Regions from separate parts of the Pseudomonas sp. 05L36 genome, predicted to be linked through region 2. Evidence: predicted binding sites of a transcription regulator. Region 2 holds the regulator's gene; each other region holds the start of a gene.
What was found. The regulator sigma-54, encoded in region 2, starts transcription at its own class of promoters, with help from an activator protein. The targets are predictions, from matches to a motif close to ANTGGCATNNANNTTGCTNT.
Positions count from the first base shown of each region.

Region 1: AC1DKH_RS23830 (flagellar basal body rod protein FlgF) is a predicted target of sigma-54. The motif match lies at 5,321-5,340, and genes of this name have one in related genera.
Region 3: AC1DKH_RS12745 (circularly permuted type 2 ATP-grasp protein) is a predicted target of sigma-54. The motif match lies at 1,614-1,633, and genes of this name have one in related genera.

Region 1 is NZ_JBFTOU010000026.1:176-10,052, reverse strand. Features, by position in the region: gene flgK (flagellar hook-associated protein FlgK) at 1-510, opposite strand, end outside; gene flgJ (flagellar assembly peptidoglycan hydrolase FlgJ) at 534-1,820, opposite strand; gene AC1DKH_RS23845 (flagellar basal body P-ring protein FlgI) at 1,832-2,920, opposite strand; gene flgH (flagellar basal body L-ring protein FlgH) at 2,948-3,643, opposite strand; gene flgG (flagellar basal-body rod protein FlgG) at 3,695-4,480, opposite strand; gene AC1DKH_RS23830 (flagellar basal body rod protein FlgF) at 4,526-5,266, opposite strand; gene AC1DKH_RS23825 (sigma-54-dependent phenylalanine hydroxylase transcriptional regulator PhhR) at 5,603-7,162, opposite strand; gene phhA (phenylalanine 4-monooxygenase) at 7,442-8,233, shown strand; gene AC1DKH_RS23815 (4a-hydroxytetrahydrobiopterin dehydratase) at 8,338-8,694, shown strand; gene AC1DKH_RS23810 (amino acid aminotransferase) at 8,694-9,877, shown strand, end outside.
Region 2 is NZ_JBFTOU010000006.1:152,026-161,902, forward strand. Features, by position in the region: gene lptC (LPS export ABC transporter periplasmic protein LptC) at 1-360, shown strand, start outside; gene lptA (lipopolysaccharide transport periplasmic protein LptA) at 347-895, shown strand; gene lptB (LPS export ABC transporter ATP-binding protein) at 895-1,620, shown strand; gene AC1DKH_RS09155 (RNA polymerase factor sigma-54) at 1,804-3,297, shown strand; gene hpf (ribosome hibernation-promoting factor, HPF/YfiA family) at 3,372-3,680, shown strand; gene ptsN (PTS IIA-like nitrogen regulatory protein PtsN) at 3,693-4,157, shown strand; gene rapZ (RNase adapter RapZ) at 4,160-5,017, shown strand; gene AC1DKH_RS09175 (HPr family phosphocarrier protein) at 5,033-5,308, shown strand; gene pmbA (metalloprotease PmbA) at 5,371-6,717, opposite strand; gene yjgA (ribosome biogenesis factor YjgA) at 6,826-7,350, shown strand; gene tldD (metalloprotease TldD) at 7,456-8,898, opposite strand; gene AC1DKH_RS09195 (carbon-nitrogen hydrolase family protein) at 8,911-9,765, opposite strand.
Region 3 is NZ_JBFTOU010000009.1:157,916-167,792, forward strand. Features, by position in the region: gene AC1DKH_RS12740 (alpha-E domain-containing protein) at 1-159, opposite strand, end outside; gene AC1DKH_RS12745 (circularly permuted type 2 ATP-grasp protein) at 172-1,581, opposite strand; gene AC1DKH_RS12750 (ribonuclease E inhibitor RraB) at 1,955-2,299, opposite strand; gene AC1DKH_RS12755 (hypothetical protein) at 2,510-2,743, opposite strand; gene speE (polyamine aminopropyltransferase) at 2,960-3,835, opposite strand; gene AC1DKH_RS12765 (PLD nuclease N-terminal domain-containing protein) at 3,996-4,187, opposite strand; gene AC1DKH_RS12770 (hypothetical protein) at 4,270-4,800, opposite strand; gene AC1DKH_RS12775 (ankyrin repeat domain-containing protein) at 4,952-5,458, opposite strand; gene AC1DKH_RS12780 (long-chain-acyl-CoA synthetase) at 5,556-7,394, opposite strand; gene AC1DKH_RS12785 (DUF3509 domain-containing protein) at 7,764-8,042, shown strand; gene mtnC (acireductone synthase) at 8,104-8,787, opposite strand; gene AC1DKH_RS12795 (1,2-dihydroxy-3-keto-5-methylthiopentene dioxygenase) at 8,792-9,337, opposite strand; gene AC1DKH_RS12800 (methylthioribulose 1-phosphate dehydratase) at 9,358-9,877, opposite strand, start outside.

The sequences.
Region 1 (9,877 bases), on a different contig from region 2:
CTTGTTCACCTGGTCCGCCATGTCGCCCAGGCTGCCGTTCAGGTTGGTGTTCTGGTCGTTCAACTGCTTGGCAATCGAATTGAAGCGGGCGGACAAGGCCTGGGCACCGGTCAGCACCGACTGGCGGGACGTGTCGTCGGTGGCCGAGGTCGAAACGCCTTGCATCGAGGTGAAGAATTTTTGCAGCACACCGGTCAGCCCGGTGTTGGAATCGGAAAGCGTGGCGTCCAGCGGCGTGGCCTGTGCGTTGTACGACGTAGCTTCGCTGTCGAGCGAGGTAGCGGTACGCAGCTGCGAATCGAGATACGAGTTATACACGCGACGCACATCGGCCAGCGTTGTGCCGGTACCGATGAACACGTTGCCGTACTGAATCGAGCCTTTGGTGCTCTGCACAGATTGCTGGCGCGAGTACCCGGCGGTGTCGACGTTGGCAATGTTGTTGCCGGTCGTCACCAACGAGTTATGGCCAGCACTCAGCCCCGACATCCCGATATTGAGCAAACTCATGGTTCAGACCTTATACCTTGTGCCTATAAAGGCGTGGTGGAAACGCCCGCCGCAGCGTAGTTCTGGTAACTCGTCATCTGCTTGGCTATCTGCGAAATCTTGCTTGCGTAGTCCGGGTCGGTTGCGTAACCGGCCTTCTGCAACTCGCGTACAAACTGTTCTGGGTTATCGGCCGACTTCACGACATCTTGATAGCGATTATTGGTCTGCAGCAAAGTCACAAGGTCATGGAAACTGTCCTTGTAGGAATCGTAGGAGCGGAACTCGGCCGTCTCCTTGACCATCTGCCCGTTGCGGAATTCGCTGGTGATCGCCCGCGCCGAATTGCCCTGCCAGCTGTTGCCGGCCTTGATGCCGAACAGGTTGTGGCTGCTGCTGCCGTCCTGCTGGCGCATGACCGACTTGCCCCAACCCGTTTCCAGGGCCGCCTGGGCCACCAGGTAACGTGGATCGACACCGATCCGGGCCGCCGCGTCCTTGGCCATCGGCAACATGGTGTTGACGAAATCGTCGGCGGAGCTGAAAGCCTTCTTCGGTGGCGCCAGAGGAATCTGCGCCATGGCGCGACCGTAAATCTGCATGCCTCCAGTGGAAGCCTGCTGCGCATTCGCCAGCCAGTCGCCGTTGTACAACGGACCGGTACCGGTGGTGGTCGTGCGCTGCGGCAATTGGGTTGCGTTGGCTGTTGCAGTGGCGGTCGTCGCCGAAGGCACCAGCCCGGCCAACAGACGATCAGCCAGCTTCGGCGGCAATGCCAGGCGCCGCTGATTGATCAGCACCATGTCATTGCGATGAGCGCCCTCGCCCGCCTCTTGCTGGGCATGGACCGAGCGCGAGGCCCACAACGGACGCTGGCCGTTGACCCGCGACAACGGCCCGTTGAGCGCAACCGTGCCAGCCGCCAGCGGCGTTTGTGCAGCCGCTTTCGCCGCTTCTTGCCTGGCAGCCGACGCGGCGGCGGCCTCGCCCGGCGCCATGGGTTTGTTCTTCGACATCTGGCGCATCAGCACGTCCGCCAGGCCGATACCACCGCCCTCGCGGGACATGGAAACGGCCAGCTGCTGGTCGTACATTTCCTGGTACTGCTTGGCCGCCGGGGTGTTCATCGGATTGTCCTGACCCAATGCTTCGGTGGCCGAGCGCATCGACTTGAGCATTTCCCCGAGGAACAGCGATTCGAACTCCTGCGCCACCTTGCGCATGTTGCCGTCGCTGTTCTTGTCGCCGACCTTGAGCTGATTCAGACGATTGAGGTCCGAATAGGAGCCCGAATCGCTGCTGCTGACCAGACCGCTCTTGCGCATATCCACGATGGCCGTCCTCAGATCACGATCAGGTCGGCTTGCAGGGCGCCGGCCTGCTTCAGCGCTTCGAGGATGGCCATCAAGTCTCCCGGTGCCGCGCCGACCTGGTTCACCGCCCGCACGATCTCGTCGAGGGTGGTGCCTGGGCCGAACTTGAACATCGGCTTGGCTTCCTGCTGGGCGTTGACCTTCGAACGCGGCACAACTGCTGTCGTGCCATTGGACAGAGGGCCGGGCTGGCTGACGATCGGGTCTTCGGTGATGGTCACGGTCAGACTGCCGTGGGTCACGGCGGCCGGGGAAACCTTGACGTTCTGGCCGATCACGATGGTGCCGGTACGGGAGTTGATGATGACTTTCGCGACCGCCTGGCCCGGATCGACTTCAAGGTTTTCCAGGATCGACAGGTAGTCGACACGCTGACTTGGATCGAGCGGCGCGGTGACGCGAATCGAACCGCCGTCGATGGCCTGGGCCACGCCAGGGCCGAGCATGTCGTTGATCTTGTCGACGATGCGCTTGGCGGTGGTGAAGTCGGAACGGTTGAGGTTCAGCGTCAGGCTGTTGCCCTGGTTGAAACCGCTCGGCACCGCACGCTCCACCGAGGCACCACCGGGGATGCGACCGGCCGACGGAACGTTGACGGTGATCTTCGAGCCGTCGCGACCTTCCGCATCGAAACCACCGACTACCAGGTTGCCCTGAGCCACCGCATAGACATTGCCGTCGATACCCTTGAGCGGTGTCAGCAGCAAGGTGCCGCCGCGCAAGCTCTTGGAGTTACCGATGGACGAAACGGTGATGTCGACCTGCTGCCCCGGCTTGGCGAACGCCGGCAAATCGGCACTGATCGACACCGCCGCGACGTTCTTCAACTGCACGTTGCCCGAACCCGGCGGCACCTTGATGCCGAACTGCGAGAGCATGTTGTTGAAGGTCTGCAGGGTGAACGGGGTTTGCGTCGTCTGGTCACCGGTGCCGTTAAGCCCGACCACCAGGCCGTAACCGATCAACTGGTTGGAACGCACGCCGGAAATGCTGGCGATGTCCTTCAGGCGCTCGGCGTGCGCGTTGAACGCGGCGGACAGCATCAAGGCGGCCACCATGAGGTGTTTAAGATTCAAACGGACCACCTAGAAAGGGAACAGCGGACTGAGGAAGAAACGGTCGAACCAGCCTGGCTGACTCGCATCGGCGAACGAACCGGTGCCCGAGTAGGTGATGCGCGCATCGGCGACACGGGTCGACGACACGGTGTTGTCGGTAGAGATGTCATCGGCGCGAACAAGGCCGGCAATCCGCACCAGTTCATCGCCGGTGTTGAGGGTCATCCACTTCTCGCCGCGTACCGCGATGATGCCGTTGGGCAACACGTCGGCGACGGTCACGGTGATCGAGCCGGTCAGGGTGTTGCCCTGGGCTGCCTTGCTGTCGCCCTTGGTCGCGCGGTCGCCTTCATAGCTGGCGTCCAGACTCAGGTCACCACTGCCAAACGGATTGTTGGTGTTGGGCGTGGAGCCGAACAGCGAGGTCAGGCCGATGCTGGCCTTACTGTTCTTGCCAATTTGCGAGTTGGCGTTTTTGCTGGCCTGGGTCCTTTCGTTCAGGGTGATGGTGATGATGTCACCGATCCGGAACGCCTTGCGGTCACTGTAGAGGTTCTGTTCGAAACCGGCCTGATAGATCGAGCCGTTGTTCGCCGCCGCCGGTAATGGCGTACGCGGCAACACCGGCGCGTAGTAAGGGTCATTGGGCTTGGGCGTCGCAGGCACGCAACCTGCGAGCGCGGTGATCCCACTCAGTGCCAGAACAGATACATAGCGATTCATGACCCTACCTCACGGTGTTGCAGGCAGCCTCATGGCCGCACATAGACTTGATTACAGATTCTGCGTTACGAACGAGAGCATCTGGTCGGCGGTGGAGATCACCTTGGAGTTCATCTCGTAGGCGCGCTGGGTGGTGATCATGTTGACCATCTCCTCAACGGTGCTGACGTTGGACGTTTCCAGGGTGTTCTGCAGCGTGGTGCCGAAACCGTTCAGGCCCGGAGTGCCGACTTGCGGCGCGCCACTGGCGGCGGTTTCCAGGAACAGGTTGTTGCCTACTGCCTGCAGGCCGGCCGGGTTGATGAAGTCGGCGGTTTGCAGGTTGCCGATCACCTGGGCAGCCGGGTTGCCGGCAATGGTGATGGACACGGTGCCGTCGCGACCGACCGTGAAGGTCTGCGCGTCGTTCGGAATGACAATCGCCGGCTCCAGGGCAAAGCCGCTGGCGTTGACGATCTGGCCGTTGGAGTCCAGGTGGAAGGTACCGTCACGGGTGTAGGACGTGGTGCCGTCCGGTTGCAGGATCTGGAAGAAACCGCGACCGTCGATGGCCATGTCCAGTGGCTGCTCGGTGGTTTGCAGGCTGCCGGCGGTGAAGTTTTTCTGGGTGCCGACGATGCGCACACCGGTACCCAGTTGCAGACCCGAAGGCAGTTCGCTGTCCTGGGTCGACTGGGCGCCTGGCTGGCGCTTGATCTGGTAGAGCAGGTCCTGGAACTCGGCGCGGTCACGTTTGAAACCCGTGGTCGACACGTTGGCCAGGTTGTTGGAAATGGTGGTCAGGTTGGTGTCCTGGGCGGACAGGCCTGTCTTGGCAACCCATAGAGCCGGAAGCATTCGATTCTCCTCGTGCGCCTGTTTTACGGCGCGACGTTCTGGTAATTAGCTGATCTGCAAGACCCGAGCCATGGCCTGGTCATCGTCTTTGGCGGTGTTCATCATCTTGATGTGCAGCTCGAACTGCTTGGACAAAGCCAGAACCGAGGTCATCTCTTCCACGGCATTGACGTTGCTCGACTCGAGGAACCCGGACACCAGCTTGACGCCGGCATCGGCCTGCGCAGGCGCGCCGTCCTTGGTGTGGATCGAACCATCCAGGCCCTTGGTCATGTTCTTGAGGTCCGGGTTGACCAGCTTGATGCGGTCGACTTCAGCCATCACCCGGGGACCTTCGCCCATCGCACGGATGCTGATGGTGCCGTCCTCGCCGACTTCGATCTGCTGCTCCGGCGGCACCGCAATCGGCCCGCCATTGCCCATGACCGGCATGCCGTTGCCGGCGCGCAGCACGCCCAGGGCGTCAACGTTCAGGCTGCCGGTGCGCACATAGCTTTCACCGCCATCGGGATTCTGTACGGCAATCCAGCCGTTGCCTTGCACGGCAACGTCGAGGTCGCGGCCGGTTTCCACCAGTGAGCCAGGGGAGAAATCGGTGGCCGGGCGTTCGGACATGGCAAACGCACGCGCCGGAAAGCTGTCACCGAACACCGGCATTGAACGAGCTTGCTCCAGGTCTTTCTGGAAGCCGTTGGTGGAGATGTTCGCGAGGTTGTTGGCATGCGCCTTTTGCGCCAGTGCATTCTGGCTGGCGCCGGTCATTGCCACATAAAGGTACTTGTCCACACTCTTTCCTCTGCCTGCCGGACGTTTGCCGCCCACTGCTGTACTGCTGAGCCATAAGCAATTTGCAGACCAACTTGTTTTTGGCGGCGCCAGGCCCGGCAAACAGGGGACTTTGGGGATTCAGAGGGGATTTGTGATTTGTATCAGAGACGAAAAACCGGCGGTGTCATGCCAGTGGGTGGCAAGGTGTGACCGTGGGCAACGGCCACAACCGCCATCGCGAGCAAGCTCGCTCCCACTGGGTCACTGGTGATCACAGATTGTGTGTCCGCCGATGAACCACTGTGGGAGCGAGCTTGCTCGCGATGAGGCCAGCACAAACGCAGCAGGCCTCAGCTATGACTCAGTCTTGCCCACCTCATATTCACGCAACTTGTTGGCAATGGTGGTATGCGAAACCCCCAACCGCTTGCCCAGCTGCCGGCTGCTCGGATGCTCGGAATACAGCCGCTCCAGCACCGCCTTCTCGAAACGCCCGACGATCTCGTCCAACCCACCCTCCAGCGAAAAATCGCCAAGGGGCTGACGCACACCATAGTCCGGCAAACGAATGTGCTCGGCCTTGACCGTCCCGCCGTCGCACAGGGAAACCGCCTGGAACAGCACGTTCTCCAGTTGCCGCACGTTACCCGGCCAATGGTAGTGACTGAGACGCTCCATGGCCGCCGGGGCGAGTTTGGGCAGCGGGCAACCAATCTGCCGGCTGGCCTGATCGAGGAAGTGCTCCACCAGCGGCGTCAAGCCGTCGAGGCATTCGCGCAGCGGCGGGATGTGCAGCGACAAGACATTCAAGCGGTGATAGAGGTCCTGGCGGAACTCACCGCGAGCGCACAATTCGGACAGGTCGACCTGGGTCGCGCAGATCACTCGCACGTCAAGGTAGACCTCTTCATCACTGCCTACACGACGGAAGCAACCGTCCTGCAGGAAGCGCAGCAACTTCACCTGCAAGCGCGGGCTCATTTCCCCGACGCCATCGAGAAACAGCGTACCGCCCGCCGTCAGCTCCAGCAGCCCGAGCTTGCCTTCTGCCCGCGCCCCTTCGAAGGCACCGGGGCCGTAACCGAACAATTCCGTCTCGGCCATGGACTCGGGCAGGCCGGCGCAGTTGAGCGCCATCAATGGCGACTGCCCACGAGGACTGGCCAGATGGCAGGCCCGCGCCAACAATTCTTTGCCGGTGCCGGTTTCGCCTTCTATCAATAGCGGTGCATCGAGTGGCGCCATGCGCCGCGCTTCGCGCACTACGGCAGCCATGACTTTCGAGCTTTGGAAGATGCTGTCGAAGCCACGCAATTCCTGCTTGCGCACGTTGTAGATGCGCTCGCCCACCCGATCGGCGCGGTGCAATGTCAGCACCGCACCGGCCATGGCTTCGCTGTCGTCATGCTCCGATTGCAGCGGCGCGATGTCGGCCAGGAACACGTCACCCTTGACCTTGACCCGCAGCCCGTTGATCCGCGACTTGTTGGCGCGCACCAGTTCCGGCAAATCGAAATCCTCGGCGTAGCGCGACAGGGGAATCCCCGGCACTTCGTCGACCCGCACCCCGAGCAACTGCGCCGCTGCCCGGTTGGCCGCGACGATGGAACCGCCCATGTCGATCGACAGCACCGGAAACTCCAGCGCACCGAGCAGAGCGTTGAGCTCCATGTGCCGACGCTCGCTGGGCATCAGCCCTACACGCTTGACGCCAAACACCCCGGCAATCGCTTCGAACTTCGGACGCAAGGCCTGGAACTGAATGTTGATCAGGTTCGGGCAATGCAGGTAGATGGCGTTGCCATGCTCACCACCCACCTCACCGCGGGCCACGTTGATCCCGTACTCCACCAGCAGATTGAGAATGTCGCGCAGGATGCCGATGCGGTTCTGGCAGTGGACTTTGATACGCATATAAAGGCCCAAACAGTGAAGGACGAGGCCAATGGCAGGGATTTTTCTGCGTGGGCGCTCAGATAGTCGTCAAGATTATGTGACAGGCAAAGCATTTTTCAAACCGTGAAATCTCAATAACTGCGCGATCACGACCAATACGTAACGAAAACTTTACGATTATCGGGGAATTTTCCTACGCATGACGCCGGACACTTGCTGCAACAGTGCAATCCTTGGGGTATTTCTAGGTCCATAGCAGTACATAACAAGAACGAAATCCCCTAGCAGGAGAGCAGCATGAAGCAGACGCAATACGTGGCTCGCGAGCCCGATGCGCAAGGTTTTATCGACTACCCCGCCGAAGAACACGCGGTGTGGAACACGCTGATCACTCGCCAACTGAAAGTGATCGAAGGGCGTGCGTGCCAGGAGTACCTGGACGGTATCGAAAAACTCGGTCTGCCCCACGACCGCATTCCTCAACTCGGCGAAATCAACAAGGTCCTCGGTGAAACCACCGGCTGGCAAGTTGCCCGGGTTCCCGCACTGATTCCCTTCCAGACCTTTTTCGAATTGCTGGCCAGCAAGCAGTTTCCGGTGGCGACCTTCATTCGTACCCGCGAAGAACTGGACTACCTGCAAGAGCCGGACATTTTCCACGAGATCTTCGGTCACTGCCCGCTGCTGACCAACCCGTGGTTCGCCGAATTCACCCACACCTACGGCAAACTCGGCCTCAAGGCGTCCAAGGAGGAACGTGTGTACCTGGCGCGCCTGTACTGGATGACCATCGAATTCGGCCTGGTCGACACTCCGCAAGGCCAACGCATCTACGGCGGCGGCATTCTGTCTTCTCCGAAAGAGACCGTGTATTGCCTGTCGGACGAGCCTGAGCATCAGGCGTTCGATCCGCTGGAATGCATGCGCACGCCCTACCGCATCGATATCTTGCAGCCACTGTACTTCGCGTTGCCAAATCTCAAGCGTCTGTTCGACCTCGCTCACGAAGACATCATGGGCATGGTCAAGCAAGCGATGCAGATGGGTCTGCACACACCGAAATTTCCGCCAAAACCAAAAGCCGCGTGATCCGCCGCTTTTAGAATCAAGTGAGCCTGTCAGAAACCATCGCTTTGGATTAGCGTGGTAGCACTGAGGGCCGATTTCCCAACATTCGATTTCAGGAACACATCATGACCGCATTAACTCAAGCCCATTGCGAAGCCTGCCGCGCCGACGCCCCACAAGTCAGCGACGAAGAACTGCCGATCCTGATCAAGCAGATCCCGGACTGGAACATCGAAGTACGTGACAGCATCATGCAGCTGGAAAAGGTCTTCCTGTTCAAGAACTTCAAGCACGCCCTGGCGTTCACCAACGCCGTCGGTGAAATCTCCGAGGCCGAAGGCCATCACCCGGGCCTGCTGACCGAGTGGGGCAAAGTCACCGTGACCTGGTGGAGCCACTCGATCAAGGGTCTGCACCGCAACGACTTCATCATGGCCGCGCGCACTGACGAAGTGGCGAAGGACGCCGAGGGCCGCAAATAATGCATTTCGACGCCATCGGTCGAGTACCTGGCGACCCGATCCTCGGCCTGATGGAGGCCTACGCGCAGGACCCGAACCCGCGCAAGTTCGATTTGGGCGTGGGCGTCTACAAAGACGCCCAGGGCCTGACGCCGATTCTCCAGTCGGTGAAGCTTGCCGAGCAACGTCTGGTGGACAGTCAGTCCACCAAGACCTACATCGGCGGTCACGGCGAGCCGGCGTTCGGCAAAGCGATCAATGAGCTGGTGCTGGGCGCCGACTCGAAGCTGATCAGCGCACAACGCGCCGGCGCCACCCAGACACCGGGTGGCACGGGTGCGCTGCGCCTGAGCGCGGACTTTATCGCCCAATGCCTGCCGGGCCGCGGCGTGTGGCTGAGCAACCCGACCTGGCCGATCCACGAAACGATTTTCGCGGCAGCCAAGGTCAAGGTCAGCCACTACCCATACGTGGGCAGTGACAACCGTCTCGACGTCGACGGCATGCTGGCGGCGCTCAATGAAGCGCCCAAGGGTGACGTGGTCTTGCTGCACGCCTGCTGCCACAACCCGACCGGTTTCGACCTGTCCCAGGATGACTGGCAGCGGGTGCTGGAGGTAGTACGCAAGCGCGAACTGCTGCCATTGATCGACTTCGCGTATCAAGGATTCGGCGATGGCCTGGAGCAGGATGCCTGGTCGACCCGGCTGTTCGCCGCCGAGTTGCCGGAACTGCTGATCACCAGCTCTTGCTCGAAGAACTTCGGCCTGTACCGCGACCGCACCGGCGCACTGATTGTCTGCGCGAAAACCGCCGACAAGCTCACCGACATTCGCAGCCAACTGGCCAACATTGCCCGCAACCTGTGGTCGACGCCGCCGGATCACGGGGCGGCCGTGGTCGCGACCATCCTCGCTGATCCGGAGCTGAAAAACCTCTGGGCTGACGAAGTGGAAGCCATGCGCCTGCGTATCGCCCAACTGCGCAGCGGTCTGGTGGAAGCGCTGGAGCCTCACGGTTTGCGCGAGCGCTTCGCGCACATTGGCGTGCAACGCGGGATGTTCTCCTATACCGGGTTGTCGCCTGAGCAAGTGAAGAACCTGCGGGACAACCACAGCGTGTATATGGTCAGTTCGGGACGGGCTAACGTCGCAGGTATTGATGCTACGCGTTTGGATTTGCTGGCCGAGGCGATTGCCAAAGT
Region 2 (9,877 bases):
GTCGAGCACCTGAAAGCGACCGAGGTGACATTGCTGACCAACCCCGACCTGAATGTGTTCCGCGGCACTGAATTTCCGTGGCACGTCCAGAGCCTGCACGGCGAGGTCAACCCTGATGGCACACAGGTCGAACTGATCGATGACGTGCGCATCACGCGCTTCGACGAGAAAAACCGTAAAACCCTGATCACCAGCACCCGCATGACCGTGTTCCCGCAGCAGCAATATGCGCAGACAGAGCAAGACGTTAGAATCGACGGCGCTGGCGGTGTATCGACTGGCAAGGGAATGAAGGCGTATTTGAAAGAAAGCAGGATACACCTGCTATCGAACGTAAGAGGACAGTATGAGGCTCGTTAAAACCCTCCCGATTTTGCTCAGTCTGGGCGCAGCACTGGGAAGCGTGAGCGCCTGGGCTCTGCCGGAAGATCAACAGCAGCCTATCCGCATTCAGGCCGACGATGCCCAACTGGACGACAAGCAAGGTATTGCCATCTATACCGGTGACGTGATCATTACCCAAGGTACGATGAAGGTTACCGGCAACAAGGTGACCATGACCCGCACCCCGAATGGCGACATCGACGTGGTTACCTCGGTGGGCAACCTGGCCTACTTCGAGCAACTGCAAACGGCGGGCGACACCAAACCCGTCCAGGGCTGGGGTGTGACCATCCAGTACCACGCAACGCAAAATCGCGTTGTGCTGATCGACAAGGCCAAAGTCATCGACAAGGACAACAACACCACCCAAGGTGAGAAAATCGTCTACGACACCGAGAAGAAGCTGGCCAGCGCCGGTCGCGCCACCGGCAGCAAGGTGACCGAGTCGCGTCCGCGTATCGACATGGTGATCCAGCCGAAGAAGAAAACCGACGAGAAAAAGGCCCAGTAATGGCAACTCTGAAAGCTCAGCATCTGGCCAAGAGCTACAAGAGCCGCCAGGTCGTGCGCGACGTCAGCCTGTCCATCGACAGCGGTCAGATCGTCGGCCTGCTTGGCCCGAACGGCGCCGGCAAGACCACCTGCTTCTACATGATCGTCGGTCTGGTGCAGGCCGACCAGGGCCGCGTCCTGATCGATGACCTGGACATCAGCCACCAGCCGATGCACGGCCGCGCAAAGGCTGGTATCGGCTACCTGCCGCAAGAAGCATCGATCTTCCGCAAACTGTCGGTGGCCGACAACATCATGGCCATCCTCGAGACCCGCAAGGAACTCGACAAGGCCGGTCGGCGCAAGGAACTGGAAAGCCTGCTGCAGGAATTCCACATCAGCCACATCCGCGACAACCTCGGCATGAGCCTGTCTGGTGGTGAGCGCCGTCGCGTGGAAATCGCCCGAGCCCTGGCCACCAACCCGAAATTCATCCTCCTCGACGAACCCTTCGCCGGCGTGGACCCGATTTCGGTCGGGGACATCAAGCAGATCATTCACCACCTCAAGGCCAAAGGCATTGGCGTGCTGATCACCGACCACAACGTTCGTGAAACCCTGGATATCTGCGAAACCGCCTACATCGTCAACGACGGCCAACTGATCGCCGAAGGCGACGCTGAAACCATCCTGGCCAACGACCTGGTGAAGGAAGTGTACCTGGGCCACGAATTCCGCCTGTAAGACACCGAGGTGCGAGACTGGTCGACGAGCGCTTGTCTCGATAAAAAACAACTCTTTTTTATTGTTACAGTGCTCTAGGCAAACACGACAGTTTCAGGCATATAATTTGCTTATGTTTGGCGCCCCGGCGCCCTGTAGTGGATGGCGCGTGTGCGCCGGCGAATAAGGTGTTAAGCCCCTGCCATGAAACCATCGCTAGTCTTGAGAATGGGCCAGCAGCTGACGATGACACCGCAGCTGCAACAGGCTATCCGCCTGCTCCAATTGTCGACCCTGGACCTGCAACAGGAAATCCAGGAGGCCCTGGAGTCCAATCCGATGCTCGAACGCCAGGAAGAAGGCGACGACTTCGATAACACCGACCCCTTGGCCGACAACGCCGAACAGAAGCCCAACACCGACATCCAGGAACCCTCCTACCAGGAAACCGCCCCGACGGTTGATAACCTCGATGAGGGTGACTGGAACGAGCGCATCCCCAACGAACTCCCCGTCGACACCGCGTGGGAAGACGTTTACCAGACCAGCGCCAGCAGCCTGCCCAGCAATGACGACGACGAGTGGGACTTCACCACCCGTACCTCGGCCGGCGAAAGCTTGCAAAGCCACTTGCTGTGGCAACTGAACCTGGCCCCGATGTCCGACACCGATCGCCTGATCGCCGTGACCCTGATCGACTGCATCAACAATCAGGGCTACCTGGACGAAACCCTCGAGGAAATCCTCGACGCCTTCGATCCGGAACTGGACATCGAACTGGACGAAATCGAAGCGGTCCTGCATCGCATCCAGCAATTCGAGCCCGCCGGCATCGGCGCCCGCAACCTGGGCGAATGCCTGCTGCTGCAATTGCGCCAGCTACCCGCCAAGACCCCTTGGCTGGCTGAGGCCAAGCGCCTGGTCACCGATTACATCGACTTGCTTGGCAGCCGCGACTATAGCCAACTGATGCGCCGCATGAAGCTCAAGGAAGATGAACTACGCCAGGTCATCGAGCTGGTCCAGAGCCTCAACCCGCGCCCGGGTTCGCAGATCGAGTCCACCGAAGCCGAGTATGTCGTTCCTGACGTTATCGTGCGCAAGGACAACGAGCGCTGGCTGGTGGAGCTGAATCAGGAGTCGGTGCCACGGCTGCGGGTCAACGCCCAGTACGCCGGTTTCGTGCGCCGCGCCGACACCAGCGCCGACAACACGTTCATGCGCAATCAGTTGCAGGAGGCCCGCTGGTTCATCAAGAGCCTGCAAAGCCGCAATGAAACCCTTATGAAGGTTGCCACCCAGATCGTCGAGCATCAGCGTGGTTTCCTCGAATATGGCGACGAAGCCATGAAGCCGTTGGTCCTGCATGACATCGCCGAAGCGGTCGGCATGCATGAGTCGACGATTTCACGGGTGACCACCCAGAAGTTCATGCACACCCCCCGGGGCATTTATGAACTGAAGTACTTTTTCTCCAGTCACGTCAGCACCTCCGAAGGCGGCGAATGCTCGTCCACGGCGATCCGCGCGATCATCAAAAAACTGGTTGCCGCGGAAAATCAGAAAAAGCCATTGAGTGACAGCAAGATCGCTGGTTTACTGGAGGCACAAGGCATTCAGGTGGCTCGCCGCACCGTCGCCAAGTACCGCGAATCCCTCGGGATCGCGCCTTCGAGCGAACGCAAGCGGTTGATGTAGAGCCACGCCACAGCGTTCCAGTGGCAGGCATTTCTGCCTGCCGCTTTATGCACTGGCAACGAAGGAGAAGCTGTATGCAAGTCAACATCAGTGGACACCAACTGGAAGTGACCGAACCTCTTCGCACCTACATCGGCGAAAAACTCGAACGATTGGAGCGACATTTCGACAAGATCACTAATGTGCAGGTCACGATGACCGTCGAAAAACTGAAGCAGAAAATCGAAGCCACGCTGCATATTCCCGGGAATGAAGTGGTCGCCAACGCGGAACATACCGATATGTACGCCGCGATCGACGCACTCACCGACAAGCTGGATAAACAACTCAAAAAGCATAAGGAAAAGACCCAGAGCCTCCTCCAGGGTGCAACCGGTCGTTAACACTCCCAACCCATGATCCGACTTGAAAGTATCCTGACCCCCGGCCGTTCCCTGGTGAACGTGCCGGGCGGCAGTAAAAAGAAAGCCCTCGAGCAAATTGCCAATCTGATCGCCCGCGAAGTGCCGGCCCTGGAGATGCAAGATGTCTTCGAGGCACTGATTGCCCGTGAAAAACTCGGCTCCACCGGTTTTGGCAACGGCATCGCTATTCCACACTGCCGTCTCAAGGGCTGTGTTTCACCCATCAGTGCATTGATGCACCTGGACGCCCCTATCGACTTCGACGCCATCGACGGCGCGCCGGTTGACTTGCTGTTCGTATTGCTGGTCCCGGAAGCCGCCACCGATGCGCACCTTGAGCTGCTGCGACAAATCGCCAGCATGCTCGACCGCAAGGAAGTTCGCGAAAAACTGCGTAATGCTGCAAGCAACGAAGCCCTGTATCAGGTTGTCCTGGACGAGCAAAACGGTCAGTAATCATGCGCTTGATCATCGTCAGTGGCCGTTCCGGCTCAGGTAAAAGTACCGCCCTCGACGTTCTTGAGGACAACGGCTACTACTGCATCGACAACCTGCCTGCCGGTCTGCTGCCGGAACTGGCCGAACGAGCCTTGATTCATACCGAGCTGCTACAGCCGCTGGTCGCCGTTTCCATTGATGCGCGCAACCTGCCCAGCCACCTGTCACGCTTCCCCGATCTGCTCGAAGAAGTCCGCAACCGCCACATCCAGTGCGATGTGCTGTACCTGGATGCCGACGAAGAAACCTTGCTCAAGCGCTTCTCGGAAACCCGCCGTCGTCACCCCCTGACCAACGCCAACCGCTCGCTGGCCGAAGCCATCAGCGTCGAGAGCGACCTGCTCGGGCCGATTGCCGACCTCGCCGATCTCAAGATCAACACCACCAGCCTGAACCTGTACCAGCTGCGCGACGCCATCAAACTGCGTCTGTTGAATCAGCCCGAGCCGGGCACTGCGTTCCTGGTGGAATCCTTCGGGTTCAAGCGTGGCATGCCGGTGGACGCCGACCTGGTGTTCGATGTGCGTTGCCTGCCCAACCCTTACTGGAAACCGGAATTGCGCGAGCAGTCCGGGCTCGATCAACCGGTTGCCGAATACCTGGCGGCACAGCCGGATGTCGAAGAGATGTTCCAGGACATTTCCACATACCTGCTAAAGTGGCTGCCTCGTTTTGCCGCCAGCAACCGCGCCTATGTCACCATTGCCATTGGCTGCACTGGCGGACATCACCGCTCCGTCTACCTGACCGAGCGTCTGGGGCAGGCGCTGCAAAAAACCCTGAAGAACGTCCAGGTTCGCCACCGCGACCTCAGCTAAAGGATTCACATCGCGATGCCTGCTCTGGAAATCGAAATCATCAACAAGCTGGGCCTGCATGCCCGTGCTTCTGCAAAATTCGTCGGGGTCGCCGGCCAGTTCAAGGACTGCACGATCAGGGTAGGACGCACACCTGAATCCACAGTAGATGGTAAAAGCATCATGGCCATGATGATGCTCGCTGCCGGTAAGGGCACCAAAATCCATCTGAGCACGGAAGGCGAGCAGGAAAAGGAAGCGATGGACGCGCTGGTAGCCTTGATCAATAACTACTTCGACGAAGGCGAATAAACATCAAAAGAAAGGCGCGCCACCCATTGGGTGGCGCGCCTTTTTTATGCAACGGTCTGAGCTTAGCTGCCCGCCACCGTCATCCGCTCGATCAACACCGAACCAGTGCGAATGTTGCTGCGCAGTTCCAGGTCGTTACCCACGGCAACGATCTGTTTGAACATATCGCGCATGTTGCCGGCGATGGTCACTTCCTGGACCGCGAACTGGATTTCGCCGTTCTCGACCCAGTAACCCGCTGCGCCCCGGGAATAATCGCCGGTGACCATGTTCAGCCCCTGGCCCATCAACTCGGTGACCAACAGTCCGCGTCCCATGCGCCGCAGCAAGGCCGCCTGGTCTTCATCACCATGGGTGACGAACAGGTTGTGCACGCCGCCGGCGTTGGCCGTACTTGGCATGCCGAGCTTGCGGCCGGAGTAGGTACCGAGGATGTACGACACCAACTCGCCTTTTTCGACGAACGGTTTGGCGTAGGTTGCCAGGCCATCGCCATCGAACGCCGCGCTGCCCAAGGCTCGCATCAAGTGCGGACGTTCGTCGATGGTCAGCCACTCCGGAAACAGCTTCTGGCCGAGAGTGCCCTCAAGGAACGAAGACTTGCGATACAGGCTGCCGCCGGAAATCGCCGACAGGAAACTGCCAAACAGGCCCCCGGCCAACTCTGCGGAAAACAGCACCGGCACCTCACAAGTCGGCACCGGACGCGCTCCCAGACGGCTCGCCGCCCGTTGCGCGGCACGCTGGCCGATGCTGACCGGATCGGCCAGCAGATTGCCCTGGCGGTTCACGTCGTACCAGTAATCGCGCTGCATCTGGCCGTCCGCTTCGGCGATCATCACGCAGCTCAAGCTGTGACGAGTCGATGCGTAACCACCGATAAACCCGTGGCTGTTGCCATAAACGCGGCAACCCTGATGGGTACTGAGAGTGGTGCCGTCAGCGTTCTTGATCCGGCTGTCGGCAGCAAACGCCGCGGCTTCACAGGCCAAGGCCTGTTCGATGGCTTGTTCCGGAGTGATGTCCCATTGGTGGAACAGGTCGAAATCCTGAATATCCCGCGCCATCAGCGCGGCATCCGCCAGGCCCGAGGCTTCGTCTTCCGAAGTGTGTTTGGCGATGGCCAGTGCCGCGGCGACGGTTTCGCGAATCGCTTCCGGACCACTGGCCGATGTGCTGGCCGAGCCTTTGCGCTGACCGACGTACAAGGTGATGCCAAAACCCTGATCGCGGTTGAATTCTACCGTTTCGACTTCACGCTGACGCACCGTGGTCGACAAGCCCTGCTCCAGTGACACCGCCACTTCACAGGCGCTGGCGCCCTGGCGCCTGGCTTCAGCGATGATCTGCTCGACTTGTTCCTGCAGTGCCGGCAACGCTTGTGGGCCGACGCTTTCAACTGCACTCATGCTGTTCTCCACTCAAATTCTGCTTTCGGTAACGGTCATCGAGCGACCGGGCCGGACAAGCGGCCCCCGACTGGTTATCATGGCGGCGTTTCTTTGCGGACGGCCACCATGGTTGATTCTTACGACGACTCCCTCGATACGGGAGAAAAAAGCAAATCCCAGGTTAAACGCGAGCTGCATGCTCTGGTTGACCTTGGCGAGCGCCTTACAACACTCAAGCCTGACTTGCTGGCAAAACTGCCCTTGACCGACGGAATGCGTCGGGCTCTGGCCGATGCGCCCAAGCACACCGCGAACATCGCGCGTAAACGGCACCTTCAGTTCATCGGCAAACTGATGCGCGATCAGGACACTGCCGCCATTCTGGTTCTGCTCGATCAACTCGATGCCTCCACCCGTCAATACAACGAACGCTTCCATAACCTGGAGCGCTGGCGCGATCGTCTGATCGCCGGCGACGATGCCGTTCTGGAGAAATTCGTCGTCGACTACCCGGACGCGGACCGCCAGCAATTGCGTTCCCTGATCCGTCAGGCCCAGCATGAGGTTGCGCAAAACAAGCCTCCTGCTTCCAGCCGTAAAATCTTCAAGTACATCCGTGAGCTGGACGAGACTCAACGCGGTCTGCGTTAATTCTCCGAAGCTCTTGTAGGAGCTGCCGAAGGCTGCGATCTTTTGATCATTAAAAAAGGCAAAGATCGCAGCCTTCGGCAGCTCCTACAGGAGATGTCCCTATCCTTATGCGCCCGTGCCACCCACGGTGATCGCATCAATCTTCAGCGTTGGCTGGCCGACACCCACCGGCACCGATTGCCCATCCTTGCCACACGTGCCCACACCGCTGTCCAGCGACAGGTCATTACCGACCATCGACACCTTGCTCATGGCTTCCGGCCCGTTGCCGATCAGAGTCGCGCCCTTGACCGGAGCGGTGATCTTGCCGTCCTCGATCAGGTACGCCTCGCTGGTGGAGAACACGAACTTGCCGCTGGTGATGTCCACCTGACCACCACCCAGGTTGGCGCAGTAGATGCCGCGCTTCACCGAGGCGATGATTTCCGCCGGGTCGCTTTCGCCGGCGAGCATGTAGGTGTTGGTCATGCGCGGCATCGGCAGGTGCGCGTAGGATTCGCGACGGCCGTTACCGGTACGCGCCACGCCCATCAGGCGCGCGTTGAGCTTGTCCTGCATGTAGCCTTTGAGTACGCCGTTTTCGATCAGCGTGGTGCACTCGGTCGGCGTGCCTTCGTCGTCGACGCTCAACGAGCCGCGGCGACCGGCCAGGGTGCCGTCATCGACAATGGTGCACAGCTTCGATGCGACCATCTCGCCCATGCGCCCGCTATAAGCCGAGCTGCCCTTGCGGTTGAAGTCGCCTTCCAGGCCATGACCGACGGCTTCATGCAGCAGCACACCCGACCAGCCGGAACCGAGCACCACCGGCAAGGTACCGGCCGGTGCCGGGATGGCTTCAAGGTTGACCAGTGCCTGACGCAACGCTTCACGGGCATAGCCCATGGCGCGGTCTTCGCCAAGAAAATAACGGTAATCGGTCCGTCCGCCACCGCCATGACCGCCGCGCTCGCGGCGACCGTTCTGCTCGACGATCACGCTGACGTTGAAGCGCACCAACGGCCGCACATCCGCCGCCAGACCGCCATCGGTGGAAGCCACCAGAATCCGCTCCCAGACACCGGCCATGCTCACGGTGACTTGCTGGATGCGTGGGTCGAGGGCGCGGGTCGCGGCGTCGACTCGCTTGAGCAAATCGACTTTCTCGGCACGGGTCAGCACTTCCAGGGGATTGTCCGGCGCATACAACTGCGCGACGTCCTGGCTGGTGAACGCCTGTACGGTGCCGTGCTGCCCGGCCCGGGAAATCGAACGGGCGGCACGCGCCGCCGCGCCCAGGGCTTCAAGAGTAATGGCATTGCTGTAGGCAAAACCGGTTTTTTCACCCGATTGCGCGCGCACGCCGACACCCTGGTCAAGGTTGAAGCTGCCTTCCTTGACGATGCCGTCTTCCAGCGCCCAGGACTCGGAGATCTGCCCCTGGAAATACAGGTCGGCGGCATCGATGCCTGGCCCGGCCAAGTCGCCGAGCACGCCTTGCAGGCTCTCGATCGTGACGCCACCGGGCGCCAGCAGGTGTTCACTGACTGAGGACAACAACTCGCTCATATGCTTTACGCCTTAAATTCGTCGTTCTGATGCAGGTCGCTGGGCGCCCTGCGAGAAAAATCGCCGGTGACTGGACACCGGCATCCGCGCCCGGATGGACGCCTGTTCATTGCTGTCGCGTTCGGCCAGCAGCACGGCCTCGCCTTGATCCTGTTGCGCCAGTACCCGGCCCCATGGGTCGATGATGGCGGCATGGCCAAAGGTTTCCCGCGGCCCCGGATGCGTCCCGCCCTGGGCCGCGGCGAGCACATAACATTGCGTCTCGATGGCTCGCGCACGTATCAGCACATCCCAATGCGCCGCGCCGGTCACCGCGGTGAAGGCCGAAGGGGCGGTAATCAGTTCCGCGCCGGCCGCGCGCAATTCGCTGTATAACTCGGGAAAGCGCAGGTCATAGCAGACCGTCAGGCCAACCCGGCCGACCGGTGTGTCCGCCACAACCACTCCGTTGCCATAAGCATAGTCATCGGATTCACGATAACGGCCACGATTGTCCGCCACGTCCACATCGAACAGGTGCAGCTTGTCGTAGCGTGCCACCGTATCGCCCTGGTCATCGACCAGCAATGAACAGGCATGGGCTTTCGCCGTCGGCTGATCCACCGGCGGCAACGGCAACGTGCCGGCCACAATCCATAACTTGAGGTCGCGTGCGGTCTGTTTCAACCAGGGCAGGATCGGGCCTTCGCCCAAGGCTTCGGCGCGCCCGATGTCGGCAACGTCGCGCCGGCCCATGGCGGCGAAGTTTTCCGGCAATACCGCGAGCTTCGCGCCACCGGCGGCCGCTTGCTCGAGCAGTCGACGGGCCTGGGCCAGATTAGCCAGCACATCGCTCTGGCTGACCATTTGAATCACCGCTACAGACATGGCCCTTTCCTTGATTGAAATCAACGCATAACCGTAGGAGCCGCCGCAGGCTGCGATCTTTTGATTTTGCTTCTGAAAAACAAGATCAAAAGATCGCAGCCTGCGGCAGCTC
Region 3 (9,877 bases), on a different contig from region 2:
GATCAACAGTGGCATGGCCAGTTCGTGCAAACCGTCGCCACGACCGTCTTGCGGCATCAGCGACAGCGAATAGCTGATGTCGAGCATCCGGGCGAGGTTTTCCGCCCGCTCCAGGTAACGCGACATCCAATACAAATCCGAGGCAGTTCTACTTAACATGACAGGCTTCCTTTAATCCTCGACCACCCAGGTGTCCTTGGTTCCGCCGCCCTGGGAGGAATTGACCACCAGGGAGCCTTCGCGCAGGGCGACGCGGGTCAAGCCGCCGGGCACGACCCGGGTTTCACGACCCGACAGGACAAACGGCCGCAAGTCGATGTGGCGTGGAGCGATGCCGTTTTCGACAAAGGTCGGACAGGTCGACAGCGACAGCGTCGGTTGCGCGATATACGCATGGGGCTTGGCGATGATCCGCGCGCGGAAGGCTTCGATTTCCGCCGCCGTCGCCGCCGGCCCCACCAGCATTCCGTAGCCGCCGGAGCCCTGGGTTTCCTTGACCACCAGTTCTGGAAGATTGGCCAGCACGTGGGAAAGCTCGGACGGATTGCGGCACTGCCAGGTCGGCACGTTCTTCAGGATCGGTTCTTCGTCCAGATAGAAACGGATCATGTCGGTAACGAACGGATACACCGACTTGTCGTCCGCCACCCCCGTGCCGATGGCATTGGCCAGCACCACGTTGCCGGAACGGTAGGACGACAACAGCCCCGGCACGCCAAGCATCGATTCCGGGTTGAAGGCCAGGGGATCGAGGAAGGCGTCGTCAAGGCGACGATAAATCACGTCAACCGCTTTCGGCCCGTCGGTGGTGCGCATGTAGACCTTGTCGTCACGCACGAACAGGTCAGCGCCCTCCACCAGTTCCACGCCCATTTCCCGCGCCAGGAACGCATGTTCGAAGAACGCACTGTTGAAGCGCCCCGGCGTCAGCACCACCACGCTCGGGTTATCGATCGGGCTTGAGCTTTTCAGTGTGTCGAGCAGCAGGTTCGGGTAATGGTCGATAGGAGCGATGCGTTGCGCCGCGAACAGCTCGGGGAACAGGCGCATCATCATCTTGCGGTCTTCGAGCATGTAGCTGACGCCGCTCGGTGTGCGCAGATTGTCTTCGAGCACGTAGTAGGTGCTATCGCCGTCACGCACCAGGTCGACGCCGGAGATGTGCGAGTAGATATCGCGGTGCAGATCCAGGCCCTGCATCGCCAACTGGTACTGCTCGTTGGCCAGCACCTGCTCGGCCGGAATGATGCCCGCCTTGATGATGCGCTGTTCGTGGTAGAGGTCGGCGAGGAACATGTTCAACGCCTTGACCCGCTGGATGCAGCCGCGCTCGACGACGCGCCACTCGCTGGCGGGGATGCTGCGGGGAATGGTGTCGAAGGGAATCAGGCGCTCTGTCCCTTGCTCATCACCGTAGAGCGTGAAAGTAATCCCGGCGCGATGAAACAGCAGATCGGCCTCGCGTCGCCGTTGTGCCAGAAGCTCGTCAGGCGTCTCGGCCAGCCAACGGGCAAACTCCCGATAATGCGGGCGGACCTGGCCGCCGGCATCGTACATCTCATCAAAATAGTTGCGGATCATGCCGTACTCCTTGTCACTCGGACGTCCAGACCTTCGCAAGGCCCGTGCCATCGGCATAAACGCTTAGATTTCAATCGGTTGGATAATCAAGACGCACGCGCCGCACCAATCCTGTGCGACAAATGCCCCAACCTGATTGCCCCCGCTTCATTGCAAGGCGCTGTGATCGCCTATCACCAGCATAGTCTGTAGGAGCCAGCTTGCTGGCGAAGGGGCCCCTGAGTCATGCGTCGCTCTTCGGGGACGCCTTCGCTGGCAAGTCGGATCGCCGCACCGCAGCTCCTACGGGGTCGTGTTCAATGTCCTGTCGGCGAAAACGAAAACGGCCAACCCGAAGGTCAGCCGTCATTGCTGGTTGTCACTGTTCATAAGGTTATGCGAGTCGCCCTCGTACCTCCTGTTTCACACCCCAGCCTTCGATGATGCCGCCCAACGGCTCGACCACTGCTTCGAAACCCTGTTCGAAATCGCCGATATCGTCGTAGGTGGCATACATGACTTTGCACAACTCCAGCGCCCAGGCGCCATCGTCGCGCACACTGACTTGCGCATCCAGGGCTTCACCACGGTGGAAATGACCTGCCGCCCTGCGTGCCCGCTCCTCGTCCGGGAAAATGGCGTAGAACTCGATGGGATGAAACCGCGAAAAGTCAAAACCGCCTTCTTTCATGCGGCGCAACACGCTGCTGCTGATGTCTTCTTGATAGGCTGTGCTCATGAAACGTCCTCCTCAAAACGATGGATAGACTTTCCGTACTCCCTCACCCGCAACCGAACAGCGCGAGCGACGGCAACCGATGTGCCGGCGGGAAACAAGCATGGAGCTGACAAGACCAGACCTTAGCGATTCATTCGCTGATCTCGCTTGCAGAGTAGCCTCAAGATAGAGCCTCTGCCAAGGCCTGGATGTGAATGCGACAGGTGCCGTTCAGATTGGAGTAATGCCGAGGATTTGAATGCTGTTCTGGGTCTTGAGGTTCTTGACGCTGGCGTCAGCGGTTCGCCCTTCCAGATCGTTCAGATCCAGTTCGGCGGCAATAGGAAGGAGCCGGGCCTTGATGAGTTTGGCAGCGCGTTCGTTATCCGGGCACTCGTCGCACTCAAAGACTTCGTCGACAGTTTCACCGTGATCATCCACGAAAGTGATTTTCCACTTTTGCATTGGTGCCTCCTCGATAAAACCCATGGATGGGCTTACCTCTATCTCGACCTTGTTAGCTGGCTAATTGTTCCGGTGGATCTGCACCCATCGCAGATCTCTGTAGGAGCGAGCCTGCTCGCGAAAAACTTGAGAACGCCGCGTTAAATCAGACATCCCGCGTCATCGTTCACGTCCATCGCGAGCAGGCTCGCTCCTACAGGTCTGTGTTTCAACCCATCAGTCGTTGCTTGGCTTGTTCACTGCCTGCAACACGTATTGCGGCAAGGCGAACGCACCGATGTGGATTTCTGGATTGTAGTAGCGGGTGATGATGCCGCTGCCCGTGAAACGCTGTTGCAGGGTTTCGCGGGACAACTTGCGATAAGCGGTATTGGTCGCGCCCCAGGCAAAGGTCATCGAGCCACCGATGTAGGTCGGCACGGCGGCCTGGTAGAAGTGCCAGTCCGGGAACAGGCTGCGCAGGCGACCGGCGGTGGTCTTCACTTCTTCGATCTGCATGAACGGCGTGCCGTTCTGCGTCACCAGGATGCCGCCTTCGTTAAGGCAGCGGTGGCAGGCCTGGTAGAAGTTTTCCGAGAACAGCACTTCCCCCGGTCCGATCGGGTCGGTGGAGTCGGAAATGATCACGTCGAATTTTTCAGTGGTGGTGGCGACGAAACGCATGCCGTCGTCGATCACCAGGTTCAGGCGTGGATCTTCGAATGCACCGTTGGAGTGGTTCGGCAGGAATTCCTTGCACATGTCGACCACGGTGCCGTCGATCTCGACCATGGTGATGTGCTCGACACTGCGGTGCTTGGCCACTTCACGCAACATGCCGCCGTCGCCGCCGCCGATGATCAGCACACGCTTGGCGGTGCCATGGGCGAGGATCGGCACGTGAGTCAGCATTTCGTGATAGATGAACTCGTCGGCTTCGGTGGTCTGGATCACGCCGTCCAGCGCCATCACCCGGCCCATGCGCGGGTTCTCGAAGATCACCAGGTGCTGGTGCTCGGTGCGCACTTCGTGCAGCAGTTTTTCCATGCGAAAACGCTGGCCGTAGCCTTCGTAAAGGGTTTCCAGGTAGTCGCTGGTCGGGGTGTTGCTCATGGGAAGTGCTCCGATGAATGCGGGTGGCAACGGACGGTTACCCGCCCATGATGGTCATTCGAGCGTCTCGATTGACCGGGAAAGGCGCGCATTCTACGTCGCGGAACATGACAGGTCGAACCTTCGTCATCGAAGTACCCACAGGTTCAGTGTCGCCTGTTTAGAATTTGACGTTGCCCCGCGGTCCGGCGATGGCCCAGATGATCAGTCCCAGCACTGGCAATAGCGCAATCAGCAGCACCCAGAGGATTTTCATCCCGGTCTCGGCGCTACTTTTGAAGACGTTGATGATGGCCCAGATGTCCAGGGCAAAAATGATCAAGGCAACCAGGCTGTTGAACGTGGAACCCATGGTGACGCTCCTGAAGAGTGATTTGCCCTCTCAGGATAGACGGTCGCCGCGAGGGTTCCTTTTTATTGACAGTGTTTGGCTATCAGACGTGGATCGCCACTTTCAAGGCTTCCAGGGATGGCGCGGCCACGATGCCGACTTCGGCGCACAATTCCAGCACGCGTGGCAGGTCATTGCCGTAGACCAGCACCACCTGCAATTCGTCATCGAGCAACTGGCTGAAGTTCATCAGCGTGTAGCCACCGTTTTCCTTGTTCATGCTGCTCATCTGCACCTGGATGCGGTTGAGCGCGGTCAGGGCTTCGGTCTTCGCCAGTTGCTTGGGCTTGAGATTGAACTCCACGCCCGGGCCGAACGAGGCGACGATTTGCGCGAACAGATCCATGTAGGTGTCCGCCTGGAACAGCACCGTTTCCGGCAGGCTGCCGACCACCACCCACTCACCCAACGGGATCGGGAAGCTGTCGTCGTAGTTGATGTCCGGATTGGCGGTCAGGAAAGCATCCTGATCGGCGTAGGCCTGGGCCGCTTCGTCCGCGACCTTGAGGATTTCGTCTTCGCCCATGCACCCGGAGCTGATTTTGCTGATGAGTTCGACGAGTGCGGCTTTCATGGGGCGGATCCTGTAGCGAGGGGAATGTTGAGGGCGCGAAGGATAGCGCAAGCCAAAAAAGATCGCAGCCTTCGGCAGCTCCTACAGGTGTACGCCACTCAATGTAGGAGCTGCCGAAGGCTGCGATCTTTTAAAGCAATCAGCCAATCAGCTACTCAAGCTGAGCAACCGTATCGGTAGCGCCCATGGTTTTAGCCGCTTCCAGCGCGGTGATGCCATTGGCGTCCTTGGCTTTCGGGTCGGCGCCCTCGCCGATCAGGTAATCGACCACTTCAACGCGGTTGAACATCGCCGCCATCATCAGCGCCGTGCGGCCATCGAAGGACGAGCCTTCAACCTGCGCGCCACCCTCGACCAATGCCTTGATCACCGCCAGGTCGCCCTTGAAGGCGGCGCCGGCAATCGGGCTCTGGCCGTTGTCGTTGCGGATCTCCGGGTCGGCCTTGTGCTCCAGCAGGACTTTTACCGTGTCCACGTGGCCGTGGTACGCGGCCAGCATCAGCAAGGTATCGCCCTTGTGGTTACGCAGGTTCGGCGGCAAACCCTTGGTCAGCAGCGCGGCCATCATTGCCGCATCGCCCTCCCGTGCCTTGTTGAATACCTGTTCGGTGAATTCGGCGGCTTCTTCGGGGGTCATCTGGCGGCTTTTGTCTGACATTGGGCACTCCCTTTTCTGTCATTCGTAAAAGCCGACAGTTTCCCGAGCGGCCCCGGCACTGTCACTTGTTTTTTCTCATGGGCCGCCATAGCCAGATTCAATAGCGGTACTTTCCGCCGTGAATGTCGGACAACAACTGCTCGGTGACCTGCACGTAAGTCTGGGTCCCCGGCAGCCAGGCATAGATCGGGTCATCTCCGGTTTTACCCGGGTCGAAGGCCTCGTCCTTGAGTCGGGTCTTCTGATATTTGAACGTTCCGGTGGTTTCCATTTTCACTTTCACCCGCAGGAACAACGGCACCGCATAGGCCGGCATTTGCTCACGGGCGAAGGCCAGCAGTTCGCTGAAGTCCAGGGTTGCCAGGGATTCGGCAGGCGTGATCGCCGCCATCCCGGCGCGGCCATTGGTGTTGCGGATTTCCACGCCATAGGCCACGGCTTCGGAAATATGCGGGTGTTGCAGGAGTATGTTTTCAACCTCCGTGGTCGAGACGTTTTCGCCCTTCCAGCGGTAGGTATCGCCCAGGCGGTCGACAAACTGCGCATGACCGAAACCGATGTTGCGCAACAGGTCGCCGGTGTTGAAGTAGCGGTCACCCCTCTCGAACACATCCTGGAACACGACCTTGGCGGTTTTCTGCGGATCGGTGTAGCCGTCCAACGGTGCCTTGTCGTCGATTTTCGCCAGCAACAACCCCTGCTCGCCCTTGGCGACCTTGCGCATCAAGCCATTGGCCTGACGAATCGGCGCGCCGCTGTCGTGGTCGTACGCGACCAGCTCCCAGGACATCAGGGAAAAACCGATGGTGTTGTCGAAATTGAGAATGTTGGTGAAACCGATATTGCCATCGCTGGCGGCGTACAGCTCACAGATGTGATTGACCGCAAAGCGGGTCTTGAACTCGCTCCAGGCGCCGGGACGCAGACCGTTGCCGATCATTTTCTTCACCTCGTGCCGGCTGTCGTCGGCGCTGGGCGGTTGATCGACCAGGTAGCGGCACAGTTCGCCGACATAACCGATGGTGGTCGCCCGGTACTTGCGCGCATCGTTCCAGAACTGACTGGCGCTGAATTTGCGGCGGATGGCGAACCCGCTGGCACCACTGACGGCCGCCCCCCAGCACACGCAAAGGCCCGTGGCGTGGTACAGCGGCAAGGTGCAATAGACGACATCGTCGGGGCGCATGTCCAGGGCGATCATGCCGAAGCTCGCAGAGTTGCGCATCCAGCGTCCGTGCTTGAACACGCCAGCCTTGGGCAGCCCCGTGGTGCCCGATGTGTAGATATAAAAGCAAGGATCGTCGAAGAAAATCTGCCGGCTGCTGGCCGGGTTGTCGCTGGCATCGTCGAGACTGGCGGTCATCAGGTTGATGAAACCTTCAGGCGCGATACCCGGTTGGCGAGAGGTGTCCTGATCGGCGACGAACCAGGTTCGGTCAGCCTTGATCGACACCCGATCACGCACCGTCAGGTACGCCGGGACCAACTCTTCACCGACAACGATCGCCACCGGCGCCACCAGATTCACACTGTGCACCAGGGTGTCGCGGGTCTGCGAGGTATTGAGCAGCGCACTGATCGCGCCGACCTTGGCCACCGCGAGAATCGTCACCAGCAGTTCCGGACGGTTCTCGATAAAGACCGCCACCACATCACCCTTGCCGATGCCTTGGCCGATCAGGTGATGGGCGATGCGATTGGCCCATTGGTTGACCTCGGAGTAACTGAGCGTTACGTCGCCTTGCAACAGCGCCGGGCCATCCGGGTTGCGCAACGCAGCTTGCTCGACACTCCAGCCCAAACCACACGCCTGGGTCGGGTCCTTGACGTTGGCGGCCTTCATGCCCTTCACCACCCGGGGGATGGCCTTGGCGATGGAAGGCAACTTGCGGAGCATCATGCCCCAGGTAATCGTGTCGTTCGACGTACGGCTCATGATTGCTCCCGTTCGATCTTTTTTTATTGTCGGGTGGCTATGACTGAGCCCGAAAATACGTCAACGGTTCTTGAGCTGTACACGCGGTTTTTGAAATGTTTTGTATCTGCGATCTTGATCTACGATCTTGATCTGCGATAGCGCTGCGCGAAGATGATCCCGTGCGCGCCAATTGGTTCCATCGAGTCGCCGACGTACCTGCAAAATGCAGGATGCACGATGGCCATTCATGCAGATTGCACGAAAGCAAAAATCACCAAAAACAATAAGCTATTGATTTTATTAACACTTAACCACTGAAAATACTGGCACAAAGGCTGCAACAGTCTCCCCATGCTTACCATTCAAGTCATCACGGAGCTGAACGACATGAGCCTTATCCAGGAAAAATTTTCGTCCTTGTTCTCCAACTTCGCAGTCACTACCCAGGACCGCCCTGATGGCGGGATTCTGCTGACCTTGCGCAGCGCCGACGGCAGAGAATTCATGCGCTCGATCTCCTACCAGCAATTGCACAATGGCGATCAACTGTCCTGGGTCATCAGCGCGATTCGCCGTGACCTCGCTGAACAGGCCAGCGAATTGCCGCAGATTTCCATGCTGCAGAGCCAGCAACGGTTTGCCCTGCCGACCTATCACTCGCTGTAAAAAACATTGTGGAAAAACACTGTAGGAGCGAGCCTGCTCGCTCCTACAAGTTGTGTAGTGCTTAGAAGGCGGCAGGATCGATCCGCGCAAAGCTGTCCACGGTGACATGCCCTGCCAGTTCACCGCCCTCACGGGCCAACCCGCAAGTGGCCATCCCCGCCGCACGCGCCGCCTCGAGTTCTTCGACGATGTCCGACAAAAACAGAATCTGTGCCGCCTCGACCTCAATCGCCTGCGTAATGTTGGCGTAGGACTGCGCCTCGCGCTTGGGCCCTGAAGTGGTGTCGAAGTAACCACTGAACAACGGTGTCAAATCCCCCGCCTCCGAGCAGCCGAAGATCAACCGCTGGGCCTGGATCGAACCGGACGAATAAACAAAAAGTTGATAACCGTCCTGATGCCAGTGCTTGAGCGCGTCAACGGCATCCGGGTACACGTGCCCCTTCAACTGCCCGGCCAGATAGCCCTGCTCCCAGACCATTCCCTGCAACGCTTTCAACGGAGTGGCCTTGCGGTCTTCGGCAATCCAGCCCAGCAGGATCTCGACAACGCGCTCGACATCGGCGTCCGGCTCATTGCTGTCGCGGCGCACGGCAGCCAGTTGCTCCGCCACATCGGCGCGCTCGGCGTGCTGACGGACAAACGCCGGCAAGTGTTTGGCGGCATAGGGGAACAGCACGTCGAACACAAAACTCACCGCGCTGGTGGTGCCTTCGATGTCGGTGAGAATCGCTTTGATCGGCATCGACTCAGTCCTCCAGGCGCGGGAATTGGCTGGCGATGTCTTCGCCGGTGAAATTGGCCACCCAGCCTTCCGGGTTGTTGAACAGACGGATCGCGACGAAATGCGGGTGTTCGCCCATGTCGAACCAGTGTTTGGTGCCGGCCGGCACCGAGATCAGGTCGTTTTTCTCGCAGAGCACCGCGTAGACGTAATCGTCGATGTGCAGGGTAAACAGGCCACGGCCGGCGACGAAAAATCGTACTTCATCTTCGCCATGGCGGTGTTCGTTGAGGAACTTGGCGCGCAGTTCGGCTTTTTGCGGGTGATCACTGTTGAGGCTGATAACGTCGACGGTGATGTAACCGCGCTCAGTCATCAGCTGGTCGATCTGCTCCTGGTAGGCGGCAATCACTTCTTCCTGAGTGGCGCCCGGCTGGATCTTCGCCGCCGCCTGCCAGCGGTCGAAACGCACGCCCTGCTCGGCCAGGGTCGAGGCGATGTCTTCGAAATGGGTCAGCACCTTGTTGGGGATCTCAGGGCTGGAGACGTGATAGACGGACAGGCTGCTCATCAGGGCAACTCCTTAACGGTTCATGCTTTAAAGAGCGAGCGCATCTTCAACTCGCACTCGAACAAAAATTCAAAGGCCTCGATCTGCCGCAGGGCATCGCTCATGCGCGCGCCCCAGGTGTACAGGCCGTGGCCACGGATCAGATAACCGACGCAATCGGGATGGGCGTCCAGCCAAGGCTGCACCTTGGCGGCCAGGCGCGCAATGTCCTGGTCGTTGTCGAAAATCGGCACCCGCACCCGGGATTCGTGGGTGGTCACACCACTGAAGGCTTTTTGCAGCTCGTAGTCTTCGAACTCGATGAAGTCTTGCGGCGTCAGGCGCGACAGCACGGTGGCATTCACCGAATGGGTGTGCAACACCGCACCGATCTCAGGGCGCCAGCTGTAGAGCTGGGTGTGCAACAGGGTTTCGGCGGACGGCTTTTTGCCCGGTTCCAGGCTGTTGCCCGACAGGTCAGTGGCCAGCACGTCGTCCATGCCGAGTTGCCCCTTGTGCTTGCCGGACACGGTCAGCAAGGCTTCCGTCGGCGACAGGCGG